DNA from 2 places in the Arthrobacter sp. JUb119 genome. Region 1 is predicted to be linked to the other one. Evidence: riboswitches for the same ligand, from Rfam matches in the RefSeq annotation. Region 1 holds a riboswitch; the other holds the start of a gene.

The links. Region 1 has a riboswitch for S-adenosylmethionine ahead of M2368_RS11945 (ABC transporter ATP-binding protein). Riboswitches for the same ligand answer to the same signal wherever they lie in the genome.
Region 2: linked by a shared signal. The riboswitch ahead of M2368_RS06700 (O-acetylhomoserine aminocarboxypropyltransferase/cysteine synthase family protein) and the one ahead of M2368_RS11945 (ABC transporter ATP-binding protein) in region 1 are both predicted to bind S-adenosylmethionine.

The regions. Positions count from the first base shown of each region.
Region 1 is NZ_JANUFE010000004.1:99,202-104,554, reverse strand. Features, by position in the region: gene M2368_RS11950 (acyl-CoA dehydrogenase family protein) at 22-1,353, opposite strand; SAM riboswitch class I at 1,369-1,460, opposite strand; SAM riboswitch class I at 1,728-1,829, shown strand; gene M2368_RS11945 (ABC transporter ATP-binding protein) at 1,835-2,656, shown strand; gene M2368_RS11940 (aliphatic sulfonate ABC transporter substrate-binding protein) at 2,742-3,764, shown strand; gene M2368_RS11935 (ABC transporter permease) at 3,834-4,598, shown strand; gene acs (acetate--CoA ligase) at 4,675-5,353, shown strand, end outside.
Region 2 is NZ_JANUFE010000002.1:142,704-148,056, reverse strand. Features, by position in the region: gene M2368_RS06705 (cystathionine gamma-synthase) at 1-333, opposite strand, end outside; gene M2368_RS06700 (O-acetylhomoserine aminocarboxypropyltransferase/cysteine synthase family protein) at 330-1,643, opposite strand; SAM riboswitch class I at 1,728-1,818, opposite strand; gene M2368_RS06695 (LysR family transcriptional regulator) at 2,048-2,989, opposite strand; gene M2368_RS06690 (DUF1852 domain-containing protein) at 3,112-4,104, shown strand; gene M2368_RS06685 (methionine synthase) at 4,123-5,163, shown strand.

The sequences.
Region 1 (5,353 bases):
GCTGGTTTGCGTCGCAGGCCCTCAAGCCCGCTGGGTTGAATCTTCGCCGGTGACGGACAGCCGCTGCGGCTGGACCCCGTTGATCTCGTAGTCCCCGACGATGCGCGCCTTGTAGATCGCCGGGTTATGGGTGGCGATGGTGCGCGCATTGCGCCAGTGCCGGTCCAGGTTGCAGCCGCTTCTGGTGGACGAGGCTCCCAGTCCGTCGAAGAGCTTGCTGGTCACGCCGATGGCCAGTGGCTGCACCACGGTTTGCGCGCGGTTGGCGGCCAGCTCGCATACGGCGTAGCGTTCCTCGTCGTTCAGTCCCGGATCGCCCAGGGCCGCCTCGACTTCGAGTACCGCGCCGATCACCACGGAGTCGGCAGCGAAGGACTCCGCGGAAACTTCGCCCACCAGCTGGAGGACCTGGGGTTCCTGGTATACCGGCACCCCGGTTCCGGTGGTGAAGATGCGGGTGCGCGCCTGCACCGCGTGACGCAGGTCGTTCAATGCGGCGCGGGCGATGCCCGCCTGCACGGCCATGAGAACCAGCTGGAAGATCGCCGCTTCGGAGTCATTGGTCTGCTGCGGCATGAAGCAATCCACCGGGACCTGGTGGAATTCGGTGGTGCCGGTTCCGGTGAGGCCCTGGCCGAACCCATCCCAGTCGTCGAGGATCTTGACGCCGCTGCGCTGGGTGGAGACCACGGCGATCTGGCGGCCGGCGAGCTCCGGGTGGGCCACGGCAACGGTGGTCCAGTCGGCAAAAATGGTGCCGGTGCAGTAGTACTTTTCACCGTCGATCACCCAGCGCCCGTCCACGGTGCTGGCCTTGGTGTTCAAGGTGCCCAGGGCGTTGCCACCGCGTTCGGTGTAGGCGTTGCCGATAATCTGCCCAGCAGCGATGCGAGCGACCCACTTCTTGCGCAGCTCTTCGTCCTCCAGCGCCAAGACGTTCTCGACGAATGCGATATGCGCACGCCACAGCTGGCCTACGTGGGAGTCCGCCTCGGACAGCTCGATGAGCAGACGGAAGACATCCACCAGCCGTGCGCCGTAGCCCCCGTCGGCAACGGAAAGGCGCAGCGCACCGAAACGCTCGCGATTCAGCAGGCCTACCTGCTCGAAAGGAAGCACGCGGTTCAAGTCGCGGTCCTTGGCTGTCGCGGCGATCTGCGCAAAAACGGGACGGAAAATTTCGGCCAGCCGGTCGTATTGCTCATCCGCACTTGGTCCGGGGGTGATTTTCAGCAATTGCCTGGTCGGCAGCTGTTCTTCAAACTTGTCCAGGTCCATTGTGGTGGCCTGCGAAGGGTCACTGAGCTGGTTGAAGTCCAGTCCGAGGGCATTGTGCGATTCACCAATAGGCATCAGGGTTCTCAATTCTTTCCATCGGTCCTGGCGGTAGCACCGTCCCGCTATTGGGGTGGTTGCTGCGGCGTCGTGGAGCCAGATCTCTCAGCCGCTCTGGATGGGTCGTAATTCATTTGTAACGGTAATAAACCGGCGTTTCCAACCCGCGAAGTCACATTTCGTCCCAGTGCCGGCAGTGCCCATCTTCAAATTTCACAGCCTAATCCGCGTCCTGCCGAAGATGAGTTGCAAAGTTTTGCTTAATGTCGAGCAAACCGGCCTGCAATAAAATAAATAACGAAATTTCTGGGCAATGTGACGTAGTTGTCGAAGATTTTTTCATATTACGCAAGATTTGCGTTCAAATCGTTCGACTCGTTGTAATGGACACGTAACCATCCCGAGCGGCCGAGAGATCTGGCTCCACGACGCCGCAGCAACCACCTTTGGAGTTTTGCTCTGCAGGCCGGTGCTACCGCCAGGAACGATGGAGATGAACATGACTCTTTCCTTTGCAGCGCCCGAGGCAGCTCCCGTTGCCTCAGCTTCAAGCGCCCTGGACGTGCAGTTCAGCAACGTGTCGCGAACCTTCACCACCAAGATGGAAAGCCGCACCGTTCTGACCGATATCAACCTGCAAATTCCAGCAGGTCAAGTCGTGGCCATTCTTGGAGCCAGCGGTTGCGGAAAATCCACGCTGCTGCGTTCAGTATCGGGCTTGGACCACCCCACCACCGGCACCATCCGCACCGGCACCCGCGAGGTCACCGGCATCAACGAGTTATGCGCCGTTGCCTTCCAGGAGCCCCGGCTGCTGCCATGGCGCTCGGTTCGCCAGAACATTGCACTGGGCCTGGCACCGGAAACCGATAAGCGCGCCGGCAACTCGCTGATCGATGAGTTGATCGAGCTGACCGGTCTGAGCCATGCAGCCAGCTTGCGCCCACGCGAGATCTCCGGAGGCATGGCGCAACGGGTTTCGCTGGCTCGCGCGCTGGCTCGGCGCCCGGGTGTATTGCTTCTTGATGAACCCTTCGGCGCCCTCGATGCGCTGACACGCTTGAAGATGCAGGATCTGCTGCTCTCGATTCACGCATCGTTCCCCACCACTGTTCTCATGGTGACCCATGATGTGGACGAGGCGTTGACTTTGGCTGACCGCGTGATTGTTCTGGGGCGAGGCGCTGGGCATAGTGCAGCGGGCGTCATCGAGGATCTGTCCATCTCAGCTGTGCATCCACGCCGGCATACCGATGAAAAGTTCGTTGCAGATCGCCTGCACCTATTGCGCCTGCTCGGCGTCGACCCAACCAACCATTAGTCCCGGCCACGCCGTGGGTCCCGAACCATTCGTCCCCTTTGCCTTTTCACCTACACCGCTTGCACGCACAATTCTAGGATTCTCCATGCTTTTGAACCGTCTCACCCGCCGCACTGCATTGTCCGCCGCCGCCTTGATCGTTGGCGCAGTTGCCCTGACCGGCTGTGCTGGCGAAAACGCTACAGCCTCCTCGGATGGTCAGACCCTGTCCATCGACTTTGCCACTTACAACCCGCTGAGCCTGGTACTCAAGGAAAAGGGATGGTTGGAAGCAGCCGCCAAGGAGCAGGGCGTAAATGTCGAATGGATCCAGTCCGCTGGTTCCAACAAGGCCAATGAAGCTCTTCGCGCCGACGCAATCGATGTTGGTTCCACAGCCGGTTCCGCTGCGCTCCTGAACCGTTCGAACGGTGCACCCATCAAGACCATCGCACTGTATTCGCAGCCGGAATGGGCGGCCCTGGTAGTGGATAAGGACTCGAAAATCGAGTCCGTTGAAGATCTCGCTGGCAAGACCGTGGCCGCTACAAAGGGCACCGACCCATACTTCTTCCTGCTGCAGGCGCTGGAATCCGCGGGCTTGAGTGAAGCTGACATCAAGCTGCAGAACCTCCAGCATGCCGATGGACGTACCGCCCTGGCCAACGGCTCGGTTGATGCCTGGAGCGGTTTGGATCCGATCATGGCCGCTGCCGAAAAAGACGGCGCGCAACTGGTTTACCGGAACTTGGATTTCAACACCTACGGTGCGCTGAACGCTCGCGAAGACTTCATTGAGCAGAGCCCCGAACTCGCCCAGCTCGTTGTCGATGCCTACGAAAAGGCTCGTGGCTGGGCAGCTGACAATCCCGAGGAAACCGCAGAAATCCTGGCCGACGTAGCAGGGCTCGAACCAGGAGTTGCTGCCACCGTCATTGAGGAACGCTCCAATCTGGACGTTCCGGCAGTTCCCGACGCCAAATTCACTGGAGTCCTGAGCAAGATTGCTCCCACGCTGGTCGCTAGCGGCGATGTCTCGGAGCAGGAATCCGTTGATGAAGCTCTGGAAACCCTCATCGATGACCAGTTTGCCGTCAAGGCAGACGCAACAAAGATCTCCGGAGAGTAACCAGCCATGAGTCCCTCTAACGTGGCTGGAACCCGCGGAAGCCAAACACCTGCCAAGCAGAAGGCCAGCATGGCCGCAACGATCCTGCGTGCCCCGAAATGGCTGCTTGCGCTGGTCTTGCCGCTGACCACCCTGGCTGTGTGGCAATTTGTCACCGTTACCGGAATCGTTGCTCCGTGGACACTGCCAACTCCGGGTTCAGTGGTTTCTGCTGCCATTGAGCTCTTCCAGGATGGCGAACTCGGAAAGCACATCGGCATCTCCACTCAGCGTGTTCTTCTCGGTTTCGCCTTCGGATCATTGCTGGGCTTGGCGCTGGGTGCGCTTGTCGGACTGTCCAAATTGGCAGATGCATTTCTGGGACTGAGCATCAGCGCCCTGCGTGCAGTCCCTTCCTTGGCTTGGGTTCCGCTGCTGGTGCTCTGGATGAAAATGGGTGAAGATTCCAAGGTCACACTCGTGATCATTGGTGCCTTCTTCCCGGTCTTTACCACCGTCGCCTTGGCGTTGCGCCATGTCGATGCCCACCTGGTCGAAGCAGCCCGCTCCTTCGGGTTGAAGGGATTGAAGCTGCTGCGCACCGTCCAGCTGCCCGCAGTGGTCCCTTCGATCTTCTCCGGCCTGCGTTTGGCACTAGCCCAAGCTTGGCTCTTCCTGGTCGCAGCCGAACTCCTCGGCGCGTCAATGGGCCTTGGCTTCTTGCTCACCGACTCGCAGAACAACGGCCGATTGGACCGCCTGATCATGACCATCGTGCTGCTGGCCGTCTTTGGAAAGATCACCGATGCCCTGCTGTCGATAGCAGAACGCTGGGCTATCAAGCGCTGGACCTGAAACCGGACCCGCTAATACCCGCTAGTACCCGCTAGTACCCGCTGACAAAGCTACCCCTCACCAAAGAAAGTTTGCGATGACCACCGAATTGGCAACAACCTCAACTCAAGTTTCAGAGGCAGCACGCCAGGAATTCTGGGACGAAGCGGCGAACCTCTTGGATTGGGACATCCCGTGGCACACCACCAGCCGCATCATTCCGGCCGATCCGGATGCCAAGCGCGGACCGGAAATTTCTTGGTACCTCGGCGGCAAGCTGAACGCCGCAGTGAACTGCGCCGACCGCCATGTAGCTGCGGGACGCGGGCAGAAGGTCGCACTGTATTTCGAAGGCGAGCCCGGAGACCGGGTAGCCGTCACCTACAAGAATTTGCAGGAGCGGGTCTCCCAGGCAGCCAACGCCTTGGAATCCCTGGGTGTGGTGAAGGGCGACCGCGTGGTCATTTACCTGCCGGTGCTCATTGAAACAATTGTCATCACCTTGGCTTGCGCCCGCATCGGCGCCATCCACTCGCTGGTCTTCGGCGGGTTCTCCGCCGAAGCGCTGAGGTTCCGCGTGGAGGACACCAAGGCAAAGGTCCTGGTCACCACCGACGGCCAGTTCCGCCGCGGCACTTCGGTTCCGGTCAAAGGCAACGCCGATGCGGCCGTTGCCGGCGAGAACGAAATCGAAAAGGTCCTGGTTATCCGCCGCACCGGCGACGAAATCCCGTGGACCGAAGGCCGCGACATCTGGTGGCATGAGGTGGTTGATA
Region 2 (5,353 bases), on a different contig from region 1:
CAGCTTGGAGATCAGCCGGTTGGTGCCGCCGTAGCCATCGGCACCCAGCACGATGTGATCGCCTGGCGCCAGCACTGCGCGCAGCAGCGCGTCTTCGGCCGCGATCCCCGAGGCGAAGGAGAAGCCGGCGGCGCCGCCTTCCAGCGCGGTGAGCTGGGATTCGAACCCGTTGCGGGTCGGGTTGGAGCCGCGCGAGTATTCGTGCCCGGCGCGCAGCACGTTGATGCCGTCCTGGATGAAGGTGCTGGTCTGGTAGATCGGCGGGATCACCGCACCGGTGTGCGGATCCTTGTACTGGCCGGCGTGCACGGCGAGGGTGTTGAAGCCGCTCATGCGAAACTCACTTCCTTGGTGCCGGCGGTGGCCTGGGTTGCGGCCAGTGCGTGATCCAGCGATTGGGTGATATCTGCGAGCAGGTCGGCGGGGTCTTCCAATCCCACCGACAGGCGCAGGGTGGAGGTGTTCAGGCCCGCGGCGGCCAGCTGCTGCTCCGAGAGCCGGCAGTGCGTCATGGTGGCCGGGTGGGAGACCATGGTGCGGGTGTCCCCCACATTCGCGGCCAGGGAAATCAGCGCCAGCCCGTCGATCACCGGGGAAACCAGCGACGGGTGGGCCAGCTCGATGGCCAGCACGCAGCCGGTGCCCTTGGGCGTGAGCGTCCGCGCCAGCTCGTGGCTGGGGTGGCTGGGCAGGGACGGGTGGTGGATGGCCGCGATGCCCGGGTGGGAAGCCAGAGTGCCGATCAGCGTGGTGACGCTGCGCTGCACGTGGGTGGCGCGCACCGGCAGGGTCTCGATGCCGGCCAGAATGCCCTGGGCGCTGGCCGGGGCGAGGGTCGGGCCCAGATCGTGCAGGAACTTGGAACGCACCAGCATCGCGTAGGCGGCCGGTCCGTGGCGCTCAAGCAGCGAGGTGTTGTTCAGCCGCACCCGCGGAGCGGCGATCTGCGGCCAGCGTAGCGGATCGGAGAAGTCGAATTTCCCCGAGTCCACCACCACGCCGCCGAGCACCGAGCCGTGTCCGGCCAGGCCCTTGGTGGCCGAGTGCACCACGATGTCCGCACCGATTTCCAGTGGCCGAATATTCAGCGGCGTGGCCAGGGTGTTGTCGACCACCACCGGGATGTTGTGCTCGTGGGCAACGGCCGCAATGGCGGGCAGATCGGCCACGGTGCACAGCGGGTTGGAGACGGACTCCAGGAAGAACGCGCGGGTGTCCGACTCAATGGCAGCGGCCCAGGCGGACGGATCGGCCTGGTCGACAAAGCTGATGCGGATGCCGAAGTCGGCGAAGGTGTCGGTGAACAGGTCCACGGTGCCGCCGTAGAGCGAGGAAGAGGCCACAATGTGCTTGGGGCCCTGGGTCAGGGCCAGCAGGGACAGGGCCACGGCGGCCTGCCCGGTGGCGGTGGCCACCGCGTGGGCCCCGCCTTCCAGGGCGGCCACGCGCTGTTCGAGGATGGACACGGTGGGGTTGCCGGTGCGCGAGTAGGTGAAGCCGGCCTGGCGCAGCGCGAACTTCTCGATCGCTTCGGCGTGCGATGCGAATTGGTAGGCTGCGGAATTGTGCAGCGGCGGCAGCATCGGGCGGAAGTCTCCGCTCGGGCGGTACCCTGCGTGCACCGCGTCGGTTTCCTGGCTCATGGCTCCTCCTCGATTCTCTGCGAGGGAGTGCACCGATTGGCATCGTGCGGCGGCACGAAGCTACGCAAAAACGCGTTCGGAACTGCTCCATCGTTCCTGGCGGTAGCACCTTTCGGTTTCCCGATGGTTGCTGCGGCGTCTCCGAGCCAGATCTCTCAGCCGCTCTTGATGGGTTGTTCTTCCATGGTTGGCTATCCGCCGCAACCGGTGCAAGCGGTATCCGGCGCCCGGCTTCATACAAGGCCGCTGCGCTTCATATGTCGTCGCCTTGTCATGATGACGCGGGGGCCTGAACCCTTTTGTGAAGCGAGCTTTTGAGCGGAATCGGCGTGATGCAGGGGTTTTTCTGGAAGTTTGTGACGATGCGCCGGTGCTCCATGACCGGCGGTTACGCTGCTGGCGGCTCAGCCGAGCACTTCTACCCCGAAGCTGGCGACCACCGTTCGCACTTCTTGCAGGTAGCGCTGGGCCTGGTCGGTGAGCGGGATGGCGGCGTGGTCAATCCAGCCGATCTCGATACGCTCCTCGATGGCCAGCGGGATGGCAACGATGGAGGGATCCAGCTCGTCACTGATGATGCCGGTGGAGATCGTGTACCCGCCCAAGCCGATCATGAGGTTGAAGATGGTGGCGCGGTCCGAGACCTGGATTTCGCGTTGGCTGGAGCGCGTGGAGAGCACCTCTTCGGCGAAGTAGAAGGAATTATTCGCGCCCTGGTCGAAGGTCAGCCGGGGCAGGTCTTCGAGGTCTTCGAGCGTGACCTGGGTTCGGGTGGCCAGCGGGTTGCTGCGCGATACGAAGATGTGCGGGTCGGCGAGGAACAGCGGGTGGAAAACCAGCCGGGACTCGCGCAGCAGCTTGTCGATGACCTTCCGGTTGAAGTCGTTGCGGTAGAGGATTCCGATGTCGCTGCGCAGCGTGCGCACGTCCTCGATGATCTCTTCGGTGCGGGTCTCACGCAGCGAAAACTGGTACTCCTCGGCGCCGCTGGCCTGGACCATCCGGACAAAGGCATCCACCGAAAAGGAGTAGTGCTGAGTGGAGACGCCCAGCAGTCGCCGGGCTGAGGGACGGCCGAGGTAGCGATGCTCAAGAAGCTCCACTTGTTCCAAGACTTGCCGGGCATAGCCGAGGAATTCTGCGCCTTCGGCGGTGAGCGTGACTCCCCTGGCTGAGCGCATCAGCAAGGTGCGCCCGACCCGTGATTCAAGCTCCTTCATCGCCGCGGACATGCTAGGCTGTGCGACGTAAATCAGGTCGGCGGCAGCCGAGATCGACCCCTCGGAGGCCACCGCCACAAAATAGCGAAGCTGCTGCAGTGTCAGACCGTTCGTTCCCTGAACCATAGGTCGAGTCTATATGAATCCATAGTTATATCGAGTTACCTGATATCAAGAATCGCCCTGCATGATTGACGCAACGACTTTCCCTCGGCCTGCCCAGGCCTCCCAAATACAGATTGGCCATCATGGCAGACGCATTAAATTTCAGCATTAGCACCACAAGATTCGACGAGAATTACTCCCCTTCAGCGAATTCTCGAACCACGACAAACTTCGCTAATTTGGCGCGCGGAGAACGCCGCGAAGAGAACCTGCGCAATGCCCTGACGATGATCAACCGCCGCTTCAATTCACTAGCTCACTGGGACAATCCCCAAGGTGACCGCTATGCGCTGGAATTGGAAATCATTTCAGCAAATGTGCATTTTTCTGCCGATAATACCGATCAGGAATTTCCACTTTTAGAAGTGCTTGAAACCACGATCGTGGATAAACTCCTAGGCACTCGAACCCAGGGAATAGTCGGCAATAATTTCTCTTCTTATGTCCGCGATTACGACTTCAGCGTGGTGCTCCCGGCATCGTGCAATGGCAGCGGAGCTCCGGTGCTTCCAGAAGATTTTGGTGATCTCCACGGACAGCTCTTCCAACATTTTTTGATTTCACAGGCATACCGTGAGCGTTTTGCCCAGCTGCCGGTGGTTTGCATTAGCGTCTCGACTTCCAAGACCTATTTCCGCACCGGCAACAGCCACCCCGTACTCGGTTTGGAATACCAGCAGGACGAAAATTCATTGACCGACGCGTACTTCGGAAAAATGGGTTTGAGCGTCCGCTACTTCATGCCACCAGGCGCTGTTGCCCCGCTGGCGTTCTACTTCCGCGGCGACCTACTCAACGATTACACGAATCTGCAGTTGATCAGCCTCATCAGCACGATGGAAACGTTCCAGAAGATTTATCGCCCGGAAATCTATAACGCCAATTCGGCCGCTCCTTCTGTGTACCACCCGAGCCTGGGCGCCGAAGACTTCTCCCCCACTCGCGTCTTTTATGACCGCGAAGAACGAACTCAGTTGGGCAAGATCCAAGGCAAGTTCACCGAAGAGCATTTCATCATCCCGAATCGCCAACTGCTAGATCAGTGGTCTTCCTCCTACCCGACTCCAGTCGCCTAAGATTCCGAAAGATAACTCATGACTTCCCCGCTTATCCCCACATCAATTGTCGGCAGCCTGCCCAAGCCTTCATGGCTTGCCGAACCTGAAAAGCTTTGGTCCCCATGGAAGCTTGAAGGCGAGCAATTGCGCGAAGGCAAGCAGGACGCCATGCGCGCTGCGGTCCTCGAGCAGGACCAGCGCGGCATCGACATCATTTCTGATGGCGAGCAGTCCCGCCAGCACTTTGTCACCACGTTCATTGAGCACCTGAGCGGCGTCGACTTCGAGAAGCGCGAGACCGTGCGCATCCGCAACCGCTATGACGCCAGTGTTCCCACCGTGGCTGGTGCCGTCGAGCGCGAAAAGCCGGTATTCGTTGAGGACGCGAAGTTCCTGCGCACGCTGACCGACCGGCAGATCAAGTGGACCCTGCCTGGCCCGATGACCATGGTTGATACCTTGTACGATGCGCACTACCGCAGCCGGGAGAAGCTGGCGTGGGAATTCGCTACCATCCTGAACCAGGAAGCCCGCCAGCTTGAAGCCGCCGGAGTGGATGTTATCCAGTTTGACGAGCCTGCCTTCAACGTCTTCTTCGACGAGGTCGCAGACTGGGGCATTGCGGCCCTGGAGCGCGCCTGCGAGGGGCTCAAAGCCGAGACCGTAGTTCACATCTGCTTTGGCTATGGCATCAAGGCGAACAATGATTGGAAAGCCACTCTCGGCGCACAGTGGCGCCACTACGAGAAGTCCTTCCCGCTATTGCAGGCTTCCTCCATCGATACCGTTTCGCTGGAATCCCACCACTCGAATGTCCCGCTGGAGGTCGTCGAATTGGTCCGCGGCAAGCGAGTGATGCTTGGAGCCATCGACGTGGCCAATGACGCTGTGGAAACTCCCGAGGAAGTGGCGCAGACCCTGCGCAACGCACTCGAATATGTCGATGCCGACAAGCTGATTGCAAGCACCAACTGCGGCATGGCCCCGTTCCGCCGCGATGTGGCCCTGGCTAAGCTCAGTGCGCTGAGCGCTGGCGCTGGCATCCTGCGCGAGGAGCTTGTTGGTGCCCGCGCCTGAAGTGACGGGATCTTCGACGCCTTCGTTGCTGCTAGCCTTCTCCGTCCCGGCTCTGCGCTCGACCTCCGGGGCGATGGTCTAGGCAGCAACGGTGGTCGTTCGTTTCTTGGATACCCATGACGTCGTAGTGGCGAAGCCCGGGACGATTCAAGTAGCTGGACATGGACGTTGATTTCCTACATCTCACAAA